DNA from 4 places in the Bacillus sp. 37MA genome. Region 1 is predicted to be linked to each of the others. Evidence: riboswitches for the same ligand, from Rfam matches in the RefSeq annotation. Region 1 holds a riboswitch; each other region holds the start of a gene.
The links. Region 1 has a riboswitch for cyclic di-GMP ahead of A3M5_RS0100955 (hypothetical protein). Riboswitches for the same ligand answer to the same signal wherever they lie in the genome.

Region 1 (4,213 bases):
CGGCTGAACGATTTACAGTAGGGAATAGTATTCCTGAAAAAGCGGTTCGTCTGTCCATTTGTGCACCCGAAACGAATGAAGAATTAGCGAAAGGTTTAATGATTTTACAGAAATTATTAAAAAGCCTTTATTAATTTGTATGCCACACAATTATTATATTGTGTGGCATTTTTTGTGCGTGTTATGATAATTCCAATTTAGAATGAAGCAAAGCAAAAAACTCCTGAATGGAAAGAAGCTTTTTATGCAGCGTTCCCACTTACACTGCCCATATTACCGAGCTTAACAGCACTTGCGATAACCTATGGAGTTTTAAATGAATAGCGAGGAGATTACGGAAATGAGAATTCCAATTTATCAGATTGATGCGTTTACAAATGAACAATTTAAAGGAAATCCGGCAGCAGTCTGTCCATTAACTGAATGGATAAAAGATGATTTAATGCAAAAGATTGCAGCAGAAAATAATTTATCTGAAACAGCCTTTTTTGTAAAAAAGGATAATGAATATGAGTTGAGATGGTTCACTCCAAAAGGGGAAGTAGACTTATGTGGACACGCAACATTAGCATCTGCTTATGTAATATGTACTTATTTAGATGAAAATTCAAAGGATATAAACTTTAATACCCAAAGTGGACTTTTAGAAGTATCTAAGGATGGCGGTTTATTTACCTTAGCTTTTCCTTCTAGAGAAGGAAGAAAATGCGATGCTCCAGAGGCACTTATTAAAGGTTTAGGTAAAGTACCTAAAGAAGTCTATAAGTCTAGAGACTATATGGCAGTATTTGATACAGAGCAGGATATTTTGAGTCTTGAATTAAATATGGATGAACTAAAAAAACTAGATGGTTTTGGTGTAATAGTAACAGCTAAAGGAAAAGAAGTAGATTTCGTATCAAGATTCTTTGCACCAAAGGCTGGAGTAGATGAAGACCCAGTTACTGGTTCTGCTCATTGTACACTAGTTCCATATTGGAAAAATAAATTGAATAAAAATGAATTTGTCACATTGCAATTATCAGAAAGAGGCGGAAAGCTGTATTGTACTGATTTAGGTGAAAGGGTAAAAATGTCTGGAGAAGCTGTTGTTTATTTAGAAGGATATATAAATGTTTAGGTAAATTCGTTCAACAAATTAAAAAACTTATTAAGCTAACAGGTGCTTTACCTTAATAAGTGCAACAACGCTCAGAACGATAATTCTCTGAGCATTTGTTTAATTTATTGAGTTGGACAGAGTGTAATTAACAATCGATGATCTTGTTCCTCTTTTAGAGTAATAGTATCAGTATGTCCAAGATTTAAAGATGATTTGCAACTGTCTTGAAGTTTTTGCACCAGAATCCAGCCGGCAACGAAGCAATTGCTTCATGTTTATAGGGATATAATTAGTAGTTCGAAATAACCTAATAATCTGAGGGATTCATTGACATTTAGATCTTTCTGTCTATAATTAAGATATGATTTTACGGGAAAAAAATTTTTGTAAATTATATGAAACATTATGGAGCGATGAACAGCCATCTGTATGTGGGCACTTTGGATGGCTAGGAGTGAGTAGTGCAACCGACCCTGCTATTTTTTATGGGTCGTTTTTTTATTTATTCAAGTATGTTTATCTGAAAGTACGATCAAATTCAATGTTATAGATGATAAAAGATGGGGGGCAAAAGTTAGATAATAGTGTCTGAATCATTAAGACTTGAAAATAAGGAAAAAATGGATGAAATTTTGAAGGAATTAGCTGATATTAAGTATGCTTTGGATCGATCATCGAATGTGGCTATAATCACGTGGCCGGAAGGAAAAATACTCACGTTCAGAACCGATTGTTCACGTTCGGCAGAGAATGCTTACGCTCAGAATAAGAATCTTAAAGACTTGCCTTCATCTGGCGAGTCTTTTTTCTTCAATCAGAAAAAATTAAGAAATTTATAAGAAGAAAGTCGTATTCTTTTTTCAGTAGATTCATTGATTGGAGGGAAAAGAAGTGACAAGGAGCCAAACAATTTTGCGTAAAGATGAGGTTCGGCCGTTTTTCCAGTTGTGGAAAGGAATAATTGCCCGCTCACGCCAGGTGATGACAGTCGTGTTTATAAAAGTTTACGAGAGCGGCGATGAATCGATCGAAATGGAAAGGAAGCATTTCAGCAAGCGGAGCTTAATAAGTAAATCAAATCCGCTTAAATAAAAGATATTCATATAGGAAGAAGGGGTATCGATGATTAAAACCGTCCTTGTCGATGATGAAGAAGTTGGGATGGAGGTGATCCGCTTTTTGCTTGCAGATGATCCGGACGTTCAAATTTGTGGTGCGTATACGAACCCGTTTGCAGCGCTTGATCACCTTGAACAGCAAGAGGTGGATGCATTCTTTTTAGATATTGAGATGCCGGGCATGTCAGGCATCGATCTGGCCCGGCATATAAAAAAACATAATCCATCTATTCATATCGTTTTTATTACGGCGTACAGAGCGTTTGCCCTTGAGGCATTTGATCTTTATTCGCTTGATTATATGCTAAAGCCCATTACGAAGCAGCGGCTGGATAAAGCGGTTTCCCGATTGAAAGGTGTGATAGGAGACTGTCCGGCTGCAAAGGGTGTATCGATCCGTACGTTTGGCGATTTTCAGGTGACGGACTCTTCAAGCAACCAACCGTTTGTATGGAAAACGAACAAAGTAAAAGAGCTATGTGCTTTTTTCATCCATCACGAAGGGAGCCTTTTGGAACGGGACTACATTGTTGAGGCGTTATGGCCCGATGTGAATGTGGATAAAGCGAAAATAAGCCTTTACACAGGCATTTCGTATTTACGCAAAGTGTTTAAAGAACACGGCATGGAAGAGATTATTTTAAAAAATGGTTCTGCGTACTATATAGATATCGAGCGCCTTAATTGTGACTGTATAGAATGGAATAAGATGATGTCAAATGGAACGCACGAGCGGACGTATATGGAAAAGCGGCTGGATCTGTACACGGGCGATTATATGGAAATGACGGGATTTCATTGGGCACAAGAGAAACGGGAATACATCCGTCGGCAAATGCTGGAACTGCTTCAACAGCTGGAAGCAGATTATGAATTAGCCGGAATGGAAAAAGCATGGATTCACTCCCTTGAAAAACAGCTTGAGCTGTCTCCTTACTCGGATGACGTATGCCAGCGGCTGATGAATGCGTATGCGAAGACGGGGAACCGGACAGAAGCGGTCATTGTGTATCGTCGGTTTGCGGAATTGCTTGAAGAAGATATCGGTATCCAGCCGTCCACAGCTACTTGCGCTTTATTGGCTTCGATTATGGGGCAATGAGTGTCATGAAAGAATCGAAATGGCTGCTGGCGTTATGCGTGCTTTTATTTGGGGGAATCTCGATCGCTTATTTGTTTTTATTGGGTCAAAATGAGACAGAAAATCTGGCAGAAAAGGGTGTTCTTGATTTACGGGGTGGATCTTTTCAAGAGGAAGTAGCGATGCAGCTTAACGGCGAATGGTTGTTTCAAAAAGGTGCGTTTGTTGATCCGATTGATGGGGACTGGTCAGAAAGCCTTTCCCAGCCCGTTCCTCATAACTGGGCGAGAGATGAGCAGCTGGACAGTCCATTTGGCTACGGTTCGTATCGGCTGATAATTCTGGCTGATCAGGAAGAAAACGTGATCGGCCTGAAGACGAACTCGATCCGGATGGCGCATCGGCTTTTTTTTAATGGCGAGCTGATCGGATCAAGCGGCGCGCCGGGTGAAACGAAAGAGTCTACTAAGCCCGGCAATACACCATATACCGTATATGTCCCGCTTGAAAAAGGTAAGAACACAATTGTTTTGCACGTTGCGAATTATTATTATATGGCGGGCGGGGGCCTGACCAGCCCGATGTATATCGGCAGCCAGGAAGCGATTTCGTCTCTCCGGGACCGTTCGTTAATGCATGACTGGGTGGTGGTGACAGCACTACTCGTTATGGGTCTTTATTTACTAGGCATGTACATGCAGCGGAAAACCGATCGCTCGCTTTTGTTTTTCTCTTTGTTTTGTTTCGCGCAAATGGTGTTTTCAGGTTTGCACGGCGAAAAGGTGCTCTATATGATATGGCCGGATTTGCCGTACAGCTTCGTGCTGCGGATGCAGCTTCTCTCGCCGGTGTCGGGAAATGTGTTGCTGTATTTTTATTTATATTATGCGTTTCCGTCGATTCGTCCCAAAA
Region 2 (4,213 bases), 650 kb from region 1:
GGGGCATGCTTGTGTTTATTCTAATTCTTCGCTGATCCCAATTTAGCAAATGTATTGCTGTATGTCCTCAGCCCGACAGGGGAGACTATTCCTTACCCCTTTCACATTGGAACAGTCATTTGTTTATTCAATGACTGCTTTTTATTACCCTTACTGAATATAAATTAATCCATTGGAGAGCCTATCCTTTATTAACATTTATAAGGGAGGACTTTCAATGAAAAAAATATTGATTTATATGACAGCCTGCATGACCATGTTTTCACTCGGGGCTTGTATGAATAACCGTGATAATGCTACGGATAATGCCAAAAACGATTCGGTCGAAAATGTTGTGCATGATGATCAAAAAGCAGACAATGGCATGGATAATACTGATCAAACCACTAATGCCAATTTGGATGTGTCAGAAAAGACTGCTGACCGTGTTGAAGAATTAGACGAAGTAAATGGTGCAACAGTACTTGTAACAGATCATAAGGCTTATGCAGCCGTTGATTTAAAAAACGGCACGAAAGTAAATGACGATCTGAAAAATAAAATTGAAGAAAAAGTAAAAGAAGCGGATACTTCTGTTGAAAAAGTGTATGTTTCCGAAGATCCAGATTTCAGCACTCAAATGAAGGATTATGCTGATCGGATAAGGGGCGGTGAACCAGTTGAAGGGTTCTTCGATGAATTTAGTGATGCTGTTCGCAGAGTATTTCCGAATGCCTGACTACAAACCTTATCAATTGTTTCATAAATAACACCCCCGGTCGAAACCGGGGCTATTTGCTATTTTGCTTCTCATACGATGCAACATCGACCACACTTCTTCTCGTGTAACCGGACGTTGCGGATATGTTCCATCGCTAATGCCGTTTTCTTTCACCCATTGTTTTGCTTCTTCAAACCGTGGTGAAGGTGCTGCGTCTTTTTTATATTCCACTTCTGTATCCTCCTTTTCGCTTGATATAGCTTGGCTCGAACCTGACACAACTGTGCTAAGTATGTCTGATTATTAAGCAGATCCATATCAGCCTTATTATCAATAAAAGCCATTTCAAGCAGCAAAGCCGTCGCCTTCGTTCCTTTTAACACTGCTAAATCTGGTCGATTTTTAATTCCTCGATCTTTTACGTTGTACTTATCCAGAACCTTTCTAATTTCGGCGTGAATGATACTGGCTTCTTTATTTTGGGAGTATACAAGTGTTTCATAACCCGTTCCCCCACCTGCATTTAGGTGGATCGAAACAAATATCTTTGCGCCTGAGACGAGACAATCTTATCCTGCGTTTCATTTTGTTTATCAATCTGAGCCATAAGCTTATTCTCCCGCTCTTTTGATTCCGTCATCTGAAATCTCAAAAGCCATACAAAAAAGGGTACAAAATACTCCCTGCGCTCATAACTCTGGTGGTAGTTGAGTTAATTCCAATGGTGTGTCTCCTTACTCTCCTTTATGAAAATCTATATAAAAAGAGCGCCCGAATGGACGCTCGTTGTGTTGCTATTTATTTTTCGTTAATCCACTATTTGTTCCTCAAGGATTCCATATCTGTAAACGTTGATTTATCAGCATTTATATCCATTTCTAAAGAGAAATAAATACTACTGTTGATTAACGATTAATGTCTGTACTAAACTTTTTCAACTTACGCTTTTACCTGCTCTTCATAGCTTAAGGATAATTCAGCATATTTTTTGTAATGATATAATTTCTTTTCTCTGAACTCTTTTCTGATTAGTATATTAATACATCCCCGCTCTAAATACTCATATTTCAGATATCTATGTCTATGCCAACCACTGATCGTGTCTAAAACAAGTTTTGATACCTTTAGTTTACTTTCTTTTCTTTTTTGCTCGTACCATTCAATTGCTTTGCTCTGTTTTGAAGTTAAATAGCCTATATAAATTCTCCGAGCGTTTTTTCTCATATTTCTTTTATTCATTTTGTTTCCCCCATCTAAATCGTACGGAGGCCCGTATTCGGCAACTGGCTGGCTTGGCGTCTACTTTAGCCCCTGTAGTTTTGCGTCCCCACTTTTCAGTAGTTTTGCCCTTTCGTACAATTTCAATTTATTTCTTTTATCATACGACAATTCACATAAAAATATAAGCTAAATTTTATTGAAATTTGTCGATCTTTGTAGAATTTAGCTTAATAATTGTTTTTAAATAGTAGTATGATCATGGGTACTGTATTTATAATTGTAAATTTTCTAGTATTTAACATATAAAACTATCAATAAAAAAAGCACTCGATATGGGCGCTTCTTCCGAATTTCCTCAATTATTTTCTCTTCTTCATGAATATTTATTAATACATACTACTCATCCTTATATTTCCTAGTCACACGACCTTTCTTTGAATAACCTTCTATTTATTACGCAGGCTGTGCAATAGGCGTAATCATCTTGATCATATTTTTATTAACAATGCTGTCACCAATAACAACGACGGAAAGGCGCTGGTCATTGATTTGAGATGAATAGTCAGTAGCTTTGTAATTCTCGACGGTTTCTTTCATTTCTGGTCAGTTACTGAGATAAATCGCCACGTTCGCATTCGGATCAATTTCAGACGGCGTGATTGAGACGATAATGTTTTTATTTAAAACAATGCTACCAATGGCAATGGCCATGAGTTTTGGTTCGTTCAGATTCGACGCAAAAGCTGAAGCTGAAAAGTCTGGAATTGTGGCCGAAATGGAGCTCCCGTCATTTAAAGTGATTGAAAGGTTCATAATGTTGTTTCCTCCTTTTTAAATCAATGAATTTAAGCTATCTCGTAATCCGTTTAATTGCCCATGTGTGGTATTTGTATTGCTTGAAACAGCAGATGGCACAGAAACAGGCAGACTCATTTCCGCTATCGCTGACCGCGCTTGGATAAATTGATAGGCATAAGTATTGCTGTCCTGCTGCACAGTATCCATACCGTACGCACTCAAACCTTTATACACTCTTACTTGATTTCAATATGTTGTTATGCGTCGCTATTGCTTTAGCTGCACCGACAGGTAGTTCGTTATTGATCGCTTCCTTCTCTTTCTTCCTTTTCGTCCGATTCCTCACCAGCTGGTCTAGCTCGATCCACCCTCCATCAATCAATCTGCGAATAAGCCACCACAGACAGATGATTGCGGATATTTCGCTTCAAACAGCTTTCTTTTGAGTGCAAATACAGGTGTTGACACACCTTTTATGTCGATCACTTCAATATGCCCGTCATGATGCAATACTTCAAAATCAGCGATGTATTCAATTTTCCGTTGTGTTGTGCCGCCCTTTTTAAACTTATCCTGTAATAAATATCGGAGAATGAAACAAAGCGTATCGATGCCAATACTACCTACGTACTGTGCAAATTCTTCGAATGTGAAATCGGCGATCTAATTAAGCTTGTTGAAAAAGAAGAAAACGCTAGTGAATAATCACCAATACCCGGACCTGCGTGTTGGGCGTATTAAAAGCAACCTGCGCATATTAATGGAACAACATAAAATGTCTATCAAAGATGTTCATGATGCTACTGGGTTAAGCCGCACAACAATTTCAAAGCTACTTAATGAAACGTCCACAACGATTGCTTTTGAAACAATCTTTAAGCTTTGCCGACTCTTTAATATCAAAATCGGTGATTTACTTTGTTAAGAAGAAGAAAACAACCAATAAGCACCACCGCCTTTATGCAATTTTATATATTTACTAATTTGTATAATTCCAGATTTAAATAGGAACTTTCGTTCTGTATCCTTTAATAAAAGGGAGGACTTTCATATGAAAAACAAATTAGGCCTATCTTTACTTTTTTTGCTTTTAAGCTTTGTTTTGGCAGCATGTAGCGAAGAAGCTACACCTGAAAAAGAAACTGCGGTAGAAACAAAAGAAGAACCAGCTGCAACGAAAACCAGCAGTGAAAACAAAACAATCTTGAACGAAACAGGTACGTTCACACAGATTAAAAAGAGCATGAGCGTTGATCCTGTCACGTCCGGCCCATTCACTGTTTCACTCCCACTCGTATCAACTGTATCCGGTAAACTGGCAGGCGAAGCCGCTACTTATTACGGAACAAATAACTTGCAATTCGTCCAAGTGGAAATGGATATAGCGCATTCAACCGAAGCGACAGACAATCTTTGGCTCAGTTTTGTCAAAATCGTAACGAATACGGGCGAGCAACTTGATCCGGACATCACGTTGTCGAATATGATATCTGG
Region 3 (4,213 bases), 2.2 Mb from region 1:
GAAAAATTAAAGCTTATTTATGATGAAATTGCAGCAATTGATGTCGACAAAAAAGAAATTGTATTAGAAACGAACGGTGCACTTGCCTACGATGATCTTATTGTTGGTCTAGGCTGTGAAGATAAATTTCATAACGTGCCAGGTGCTGCCGAGCATACACACAGCATTCAAACCATTCATAAATCGCGTCAAACGTACCAAACACTCAATAACATGCCTGCAGGCTCCAAAGTCGGCATTGTCGGCGCTGGCCTTTCCGGTATCGAACTGGCAAGTGAGCTGCGTGAAAGCCGCCCAGATCTTGACATTAAACTCTTTGACCGTGGACCGCGCATTTTGAAAGACTTCCCGCAAAGACTGAGCCGCTACATTGAAAAATGGTTTACCGATCACGGTGTTGATGTCATTAGCGATGCAAATATTACGCGTGTGGAGCCGAATCGCCTTTACAATCATGAAGATGTATACCCGATGGATGCGATCGTCTGGACAGCGGGTATTCAACCTAGCCATGTCGTACGTGAAATGAATGTTGAAAAAGACCGATCCGACCGTGTTATATTGACTTCCCATCATAATGTGCCGGGCAATGAACACGTTTATGTTGTAGGTGACTGTGCAAGCTTGCCGCATGCACCAAGCGCACAGCTGGCTGAGGAACAAGCTGAGCAAATCGTCGACGTTTTACAGAAACGTTGGAAAGGTGAACCGCTTCCTGAAAAAATGCCAGAAATGAAACTAAAAGGCGTACTTGGTTCACTCGGCAAAAAGCAAGGCTTTGGGTTTGTAGCGGATCGCGCCATTACAGGGCGTGTCGCACGATTCTTGAAGTCTGGTGTATTATGGATGTATAAATATCATAATGGATGAGGAATAATCTTAGGTAAGATTAATCTGAAAACACTGGTATATCAATGTTTCTGAAAAAGCACTCCTCAAAATAAATAAAAACCCGTCAAAAAACGGGCAGGGAAATGGCGGGGGAACCCGCCGTTTTTTATTTACTAAAAATTTTTTCTTCTATCTGGTACTACTTCGTCCATTGTTGCAGGAAATAAAAGGTTATCATCGTACTCTATAGTGACCCATCCATCCCCTTGATTCTTTTTTAATCACCCTTCGATAAAAGGAGGTACTAACCTTCTCTTTATTCTTTTCTATCACTACTTTAGCTATCCTCTTCACCATTTTCTCTTCCCTTAATCATGTATTTCAACAAAGGGAATCCTGTTCCTTCAAAACAATACACTGCCTTAAAAATAGCACCTGTATCCTTTTATTTTTTACTTGCTCAATATATACGGCATCTGTACGACAAAAAAGGGTACTCACGGAATATTCACTCTTTTCTACACGCTCAAAACTTTACTATTAGCGTCCCATTTTTATTGTTCTCCCCTTCTACCTTCGTAAATGGATTGGAGTCGGCTTTCTGCTTCTTGAGAATCCATCGATAAACCAGTCAAAAATGCTAACATGTTATCTTCTTCTGAAAGTTTTCTTATCGAACGGAAGATATTGGGTTTCTGCTCTTTTATTAATGTTATTACTTCAATAGTAGGTAACACTCTTTCTTGAACATTTATCCTTAAAAAAGAGCGCAAAAACCGCACAAATACTGATGTCGAATCAAAGTCATCGGGATAGTTTTGCAATAATAAAAAAAACTTTTCAACGTTCATTTTTAATTCATTTGTTTCTCCCCGCATTTTTCACCCACCTTAAACAGTTATTGGTCCAAATACGGAGTTAAAGCCCTATTTGGCAACCTGGCTGTCATAGTCCATAAGAATGTTAGACCCGTAGTTTTGCGTCCTTACCTTTCGATAAGTTTGCCTTTTTCATTAAGAATTTATATACATTAAATCATGTCGAATAATGTCGCGTCAACAAAATCGATTTGCTTCATTTCACAGGAGGTCGGTCGGTTCATTTAACGAAGAATCCACCAGACGCTACTCAATTTATGAGAGAGATATATGCCAAAGATACTCTTCCAGCTATTTTTGCTTGTTCTAAATTCAATTTACTAATACTGCTTTCATCGCTCTCAATGACCGTAAAGATTGTTTGTATTCGTAAATAAGTATCCGCATATCGGTTCTGGTGCAAACATAGTATAATTTTTAACACTATATGTTAATAAAGTGCATACTTTGTTTTTGGAACATTAGATTATATAATGAGCATAGTATCAATTTAATCAAAAACTACATAAATAGGAGTGTCACACATGACTAAAGTATTGAGCGAAACACCAGGAATTCAAGTATTTAAAGCAGCAGATTTAGAAAAAACGTTTCCAAAACTAGATGTATCTACCATTATTAGCCAACCAGGAGTGAACAGCCAAATTGTTGACGTACCGGTAGCAGAAACACCAAATCCACTTACACTCGGCTTCTTTTCTATGCAGCCTGGCGAATCATTTGAATTCTTATATGAAGTTGTAGAATATAAAGTTGTTACAAAAGGTAAATTTGTTTTGCGTGACCTACAAGGCAACAGATATGAAGCAGAAGCAGGAGATGTCGTCCTTTTCACACCTAATGTACCCGTTATTTTTGATGGTGAAAGTGATGGAGAAGCGATCTACACAGCACACCGTCCGGCTGACGCTTCATTTATGTAAGAAGTAAAGAGGCGCTTAAAAATAGAAGCAATCGGTGAATCACCGATTGCTTCTATTTATTTTGTGTTTTTCTTTTTAGCCGCGTCCTCCAGTTTGCTTTTTGGCTCTTTAGCGAATTTCTGTAGGTTTGGAATACAGTTTGATTTAAAGTATCGTACGAAGCCTTATTTTGCAACAAATGAAAAGAAACCATTTTGAATAAAGATTGATCAAAATGGTTTCCATTGAGAGCGTAAAATATCTGGTTCTGGTGCAAAAAATTCAATTGCTACATATATACTTATTCTAGATAGGAAAAGAGGGTCATGAACACTTGACCTTAATTTTTGTGCCCAGATAAGTATAGACAGTTCAGTTATAGTATGATATTGAAAGATTCATACAGATTCCACTTAGGAAACTTTTCGTTTCTTTATACCTTCCCCAATTATTTATACTAGAACCCTTCTACCTTATTTAATTGTTACTGATAGACAGGGAATAGGATGGAGAAGCATGCTCCTTTATTTACTTCACTTGTTACTCGGATCTGTCCATTCATGCCTTTTATAAGACTAAAGGAAACCATCATTCCGAGTCCCGTTCCTTTTTCATTTCCCTTTGTTGAAAAATAAGGCTCGCCAAGACGGCTTAATTGTTGTGGTGTCATTCCTATACCTGTATCCTGTATGTCAATTTGGACATTGAACTCATTTGAGAGTAAGTTCAGCTGCAGTTTCCCACCATTCGGCATTGCTTCTATTCCATTTTTCAGTATGTTAATTAAACCTTGTTGTAATTTACTTCTTTCACCTAAGATGAAATAATTGGCCTGTTTGTTAAACGTGAAGCTAATGTGAACGGCATTCATGTTAGCCAACGGAGTAATGATTTGGATCGTAGACTGGATTTCTTCCAACACGTTTACTTTCTCCACTGTTATAGGTGCCGGTTTAGCAAACGTTAAATAATCATTGATAATTTCTGTTGCCCGGTCAATCTCTTTTAGAGCGATATCTAGGAAATGTCCTCCATTTTCCAACGATGGATCTTCATGTAGCAGCTGCATAAACCCCCTCGCTGCCGTTAACGGGTTCCTTACTTCATGAGACATGCTAGCTGCGAGATGGCTGACAATCTCTAATTTTTCAGATTTTCGTAAGAGCTCTTCTGTTCTTTTTCTTTCGGTGATCTCCTCGTAAATGCCAAAAACACCAATCACATCTTCAGCAGCCCAAACTGGTACAAACGTAACCGTATAGTCGAAAGAAGAGTGTGCCTCTACTTCAATCGTCGTTTCAAAACTTTGAGGCTTCCCTTGAAGCGCTTTTTCAAAATAGTGGGTTGGGTACGATTTTTTCAATTGAGTCAGCAGCCGTTCTTCCCACTCATCTGTACGATTTGTTTTAGCACGGTTTACCTGCAAACTATTTCCCTCTACATCAAATAAAACAATCGTATCCGGATGGTTTTCAAAAAGAGAACGATACCGCTGTTCACTTTCTATGAGCATCTTTTTTGTTTTTTCTAATTGGCGCGTTCGATTTCCTACGATTTCTTCCAAATGACTATTTAAATAAGAGAGTTCTTCATTCTTTAAAG
Region 4 (4,213 bases), 1.5 Mb from region 1:
GCTTCTTGGTGTTCCTTTAAATGAGAATGGTGAGTATGAAACAGGTGATCATGGCCAAACAAATATTAAAGGACTCTCTATTGTCGGAGATGCTAAAAATTCATTCACAAGCTTGATCGGGGCGGCGGAACAGGGATATGAAATAGGCGTTAAAATAAACGGTGAATTGGCCGAAGAAAAGTGGGCTGACAAATTACTATGAAGGTACTCTATAAGAATTTCAAATAAATAAAGAGCTACGGATCGCAGCTCTTTATTTTTCAGTTAACGCCGTTTAACTTTATGCATTACGATGTAAAGTATAAAACAAATACATAAAGTGACACAAGAAAACAAAATGGCTAAACTGGCAAAAGCCATTGTATACGCATGATAGCTTGTAAGGGTAGAAATCATTTTACTGCTGTCAAAATGGAAAAAAGCTCCGAGTAAATTGAACGTTAGCAATACAATGAATACGGAAGAAATTCCCGTTGCGGCCCCTTTTATATCTTCTTTGCTTAAAGCGATATGTGTCGATATGCTTATCGCAAAGAAAATAAATAGCCAGAATAACGGATTCACGATATTTCCTATGGTGAACAAGCTTTGAAACAATACACCCGAAGATAGTAACACACTCTTCACCATATCGAGGCTTATTTGTTCTGGCTGAACTTGATTTTCTAAATAAGCTGTATAGAGGCGATAGGATTCAGGAACGAAACAATACATAAGAATTATTAAGGACACTACGCCTGAAATAAAAGGACCGATCCCGATAAAAAAGTTGCCTATTTTCTGATACAGACTTCTCGGGTTGTAGCTATGCTCCACAAAACCTAAATAATGTATATCCCCTCTAGTTGGAACCCATTGCACCTTTTTAATCCGATGTCTAAATAGCAGGCACATGATGACATGTCCGAATTCATGGATAGGTGTGCCGATCCAGGCCGTTACTAAATAGCCTTTCTTATTAAACGTTCGGTATAAATACGTAACCGATTGTTTTTGTAAAAAATCCAGCATAAATCCAATTACGAAAATAAATCCCATTAAAGAAACTAATTGTAAAACTGTATTAAAAATAATGGTAAAAAAAGAAGAAGCCATTTAGTTCTTTTCATCTCCCCGCATTGATCAAAACATATCGAAGCACTATTCATTTTACTCGTTTTCAACGAATAAAAATACTTTCTTGAAACTTCTACATTCAAGAAAGTGTAGATCTTGCTCTCTCTTTTTCCACCATCCTGCCCGTGCCGCCACAAGAAATCTGTCGACAGTATCTGCCATTCAGTCCGTCATTGTGTCTGTATTTCCTCCGCTTTGAGAAGTCCGTCCGACTAATTGATCCATGCTGAATTCAAAAATCTCCCACCAAATGCTGCAAATGAGCGAATAAAATGAACGTACGTCTCATCTTTTCACCCTACTAAAATGGAATGGTTCACTATGATCACTGAACGTTTTCATTTGCTGCTTTATTCATTTTCATGGATCTAGTTCACCCGCTAAATGCATATAGATGATGAATAAATAGATGTCTAAGGGTGATAAGATGGTCCTTTTTATTGAAAAAGCACTTCTCTTCATGATTGTATTGAGACTCATTTCAGGTAGTATCGAGATAACTGCTGCGATGTTGATGCTTAAATTGAATGATTTAGAAAAAGCTTTTTACATCAACAGTTTACTTGCCTTAGTCGGTCCTTTTATTTTGATCGTCACGACCGGAATAGGCATAGCGGGCCTCGCAGAAAAAATCCCTTTAACAAAAAGCATCTGTCTCATAAGCGGGATTTTACTCATTCTTTTCAGTTTAAAATCTAAATGAGCGGCGGATCAGTCAATATTACTGTTCTGTCCTTTTTATTATACAATTGCTTCTTTAGATTTCATCTGAATAAGAACGAGCGCCCTTTCATACATTTAACTTGAATGGGGGATAGTATCATTATTTTAAGATTAAAAATTCAGATAAAGGCAAACTAATCGAAAGGTTAGGACGCAAAGTTACAGGTCTAAGGCCAAGTGGCTATGACGGCTGGGCCGCCTCATAAACGGGGGGATCGGAATGGAAGTTGCAATGCAAGTAACGAATATGAATGCGAAAGTCATTTTGACCATCCTCATCGTATTGTTGTTATTCCTCTTGTATTTATTAGCCTGTAAATGGAAAAAATTTAAACTGTTTTTCATTCTCACGGCTGTCCTCTGTAACTCCGCGTACATTTTATGGCGAGGTTTAGAAACCATTCCAATGTTCAGTACCTTAACCATCATCCTTGGCGTTGTTTTATTTTTATCTGAATTTGTTGATTTTTTTCAGTCCAACGTTTTTCGTTTAACATTTTTAAAGGAGTATAAAATTCAGTTTAAAAGCATGGACTTATTTCGCACTTCCCCTACTGTTGATGTATTTATCGCTACGTATAATGAGCCAGCCGATGTACTCAAAAAAACCGTTGCGGGCTGTAAGTCGTTAAAGTATCCCGCTTCGAAATTATCCATCTATATTTGTGATGATGGGAACAGAGAAGAAATTAAATTGCTTGCCGAAGAGTTTGATGTAGGCTACATCACCCGTGAATCCAATGAACATGCAAAAGCCGGCAATTTAAATAATGCTTTTAACAAAACAAACGGGGAATTTGTCATGCTGCTGGATGCGGATATGATTCCGAAAAGTTATTTTTTACGAAGAACGATGGGGTATTTCACCAAGAAAAATGTCGGATTTGTCCAAACGCCGCAAGTATTTTATAACTCCGATCCTTTTCAAAATAACTTGCGATACTTTAAAGAAATACCGAATGAGCAAGATTTCTTTATGCGTTTTGTTGAAGCTGGCCGGGCTGCTTTTAACGTCGTGCTGCATGTTGGAACAAATGCGGTGTTCCGAAGAAGTACAGTCGAAGATATTGGCGGTTTTCCAACCGGAAGTATAACAGAAGATTTGGCGACAGGCATTATCATTCAAGCAAAAGGCTATGAAACGGTCTTCGTCAATGAACCGTTAGTGTTCGGAATGAGTGTCGATACGTTTGGTGATTTAGTGAAGCAGCGAAAACGGTGGGCACGAGGCAATATTCAAGTGATGAAAAAATGGGGTCCTACAAAACTAAAAGGACTAAACGTATCACAGCGCCTTATTTATTTCAGTGGCATCCTCTATTGGTTTTGTGGTCTTCAAAAGCTTATGTTTATCATCGCACCGATTATATTTCTGCTAACGGGCATTCCGTTCGTTTCAACAAATGTTTATGATTTACTTTTATTTGCAGGTCCCTCTCTTATCGCATCATTCTTGATTTTTAAGCTGCTCTCTCAAAACCATCGAACGATGTACTGGGCGAATATATATGAAGTATCGTTAGCACCTTATCTCGCTAAAGCCGCTTTCGCTGAATTTTTCTTGAAAAGACAGCTCGATTTTAATGTTACGTCAAAAGAGAAAAAGACCGATTCCAAATACTTTCACTTTACGCTCGCTCTACCTCACATCATCCTATTCATTCTGTCCATCTCAGCGATCATCTTCGGTTTATATAAGATGTATTACAATATGTATTCCTATTCCTCTATCGTTGTAAATTTAATTTGGTGCTGCTACAACATTAGTAGTATCTTTGTCAGTATTCTTGTCTGCATGGAACGACCAAAACCGGATGGTGAAGAAAACATTACATTCACCAATTCTCACGTTTGGTTATCCAACTTGTCTGAAAAAAGTCATTCGACCTTTAATATCTACCAAATGTCGATCAATCAAATTATTTTGTACAAAAATGATTATCTTGTGAATGATTCATATAAACTAGGCGATCTGGTCGAGCTTTCCAATCCAGAGCTGTCAGGAGTTGGCGGCGTTATTCAAGACATATATGAAAAAGATAACAAATTATTTTTCAAAATCGTTTTCAATGAACTGGAGAAAAATGAATTTATAAAAGTCATTCAATATGTTTTTGAAAACTCAAGAGGCTACACAATAGTTGATAAAGAACTTATCAGCAAGTATTAGTTTAATTAGTGTGCCTTGTTGCCCACTATCTTATATAGACAGCGGGCAACAAGGCATATAGATTGAAAGGAGCATTCATGAAAATAAAAAAAGCGATTATTCCCGCGGCCGGGTTAGGTACAAGATTCCTGCCCGTAACGAAAGCACAGCCGAAAGAAATGTTGCCGATCGTTGATAAACCGGCTATTCAATATATTGTTGAAG

Region 2: linked by a shared signal. The riboswitch ahead of A3M5_RS0104385 (hypothetical protein) and the one ahead of A3M5_RS0100955 (hypothetical protein) in region 1 are both predicted to bind cyclic di-GMP.
Region 3: linked by a shared signal. The riboswitch ahead of A3M5_RS0113420 (hypothetical protein) and the one ahead of A3M5_RS0100955 (hypothetical protein) in region 1 are both predicted to bind cyclic di-GMP.
Region 4: linked by a shared signal. The riboswitch ahead of A3M5_RS22775 (glycosyltransferase family 2 protein) and the one ahead of A3M5_RS0100955 (hypothetical protein) in region 1 are both predicted to bind cyclic di-GMP.

The regions. Positions count from the first base shown of each region.
Region 1 is NZ_KB889752.1:161,613-165,825, forward strand. Features, by position in the region: gene A3M5_RS0100945 (aminotransferase-like domain-containing protein) at 1-134, shown strand, start outside; gene A3M5_RS0100950 (PhzF family phenazine biosynthesis protein) at 341-1,120, shown strand; cyclic di-GMP riboswitch class II at 1,501-1,584, shown strand; gene A3M5_RS0100955 (hypothetical protein) at 1,687-1,941, shown strand; gene A3M5_RS0100960 (hypothetical protein) at 1,994-2,194, shown strand; gene A3M5_RS0100965 (response regulator) at 2,225-3,322, shown strand; gene A3M5_RS21930 (hybrid sensor histidine kinase/response regulator) at 3,328-4,213, shown strand, end outside.
Region 2 is NZ_KB889752.1:810,582-814,794, reverse strand. Features, by position in the region: gene A3M5_RS0104395 (YhcN/YlaJ family sporulation lipoprotein) at 218-718, shown strand; gene A3M5_RS25160 (S-layer homology domain-containing protein) at 740-931, opposite strand; gene A3M5_RS26555 (N-acetylmuramoyl-L-alanine amidase) at 871-1,245, opposite strand; gene A3M5_RS0104385 (hypothetical protein) at 1,640-1,939, opposite strand; cyclic di-GMP riboswitch class I at 1,976-2,058, opposite strand; gene A3M5_RS0104380 (hypothetical protein) at 2,525-2,734, opposite strand; gene A3M5_RS25155 (hypothetical protein) at 2,753-2,941, opposite strand; gene A3M5_RS25150 (hypothetical protein) at 2,946-3,101, opposite strand; partial or broken gene A3M5_RS25960 (DUF1064 domain-containing protein) at 3,137-3,307, opposite strand; gene A3M5_RS26550 (helix-turn-helix domain-containing protein) at 3,302-3,424, shown strand; gene A3M5_RS0104365 (helix-turn-helix domain-containing protein) at 3,417-3,644, shown strand; gene A3M5_RS0104360 (hypothetical protein) at 3,771-4,213, shown strand, end outside.
Region 3 is NZ_KB889752.1:2,406,848-2,411,060, forward strand. Features, by position in the region: gene A3M5_RS0113415 (NAD(P)/FAD-dependent oxidoreductase) at 1-870, shown strand, start outside; gene A3M5_RS0113420 (hypothetical protein) at 1,386-1,709, opposite strand; cyclic di-GMP riboswitch class I at 1,761-1,847, opposite strand; gene A3M5_RS0113425 (cupin domain-containing protein) at 2,234-2,632, shown strand; gene A3M5_RS26860 (hypothetical protein) at 2,689-2,766, opposite strand; gene A3M5_RS23810 (ATP-binding protein) at 3,096-4,213, opposite strand, start outside.
Region 4 is NZ_KB889752.1:1,662,733-1,666,945, forward strand. Features, by position in the region: gene A3M5_RS0109375 (NAD(P)/FAD-dependent oxidoreductase) at 1-202, shown strand, start outside; gene A3M5_RS0109380 (hypothetical protein) at 265-1,095, opposite strand; gene A3M5_RS26835 (DUF2238 domain-containing protein) at 1,279-1,377, opposite strand; gene A3M5_RS0109390 (YqhV family protein) at 1,544-1,819, shown strand; cyclic di-GMP riboswitch class I at 1,958-2,042, shown strand; gene A3M5_RS22775 (glycosyltransferase family 2 protein) at 2,060-4,009, shown strand; gene galU (UTP--glucose-1-phosphate uridylyltransferase GalU) at 4,087-4,213, shown strand, end outside.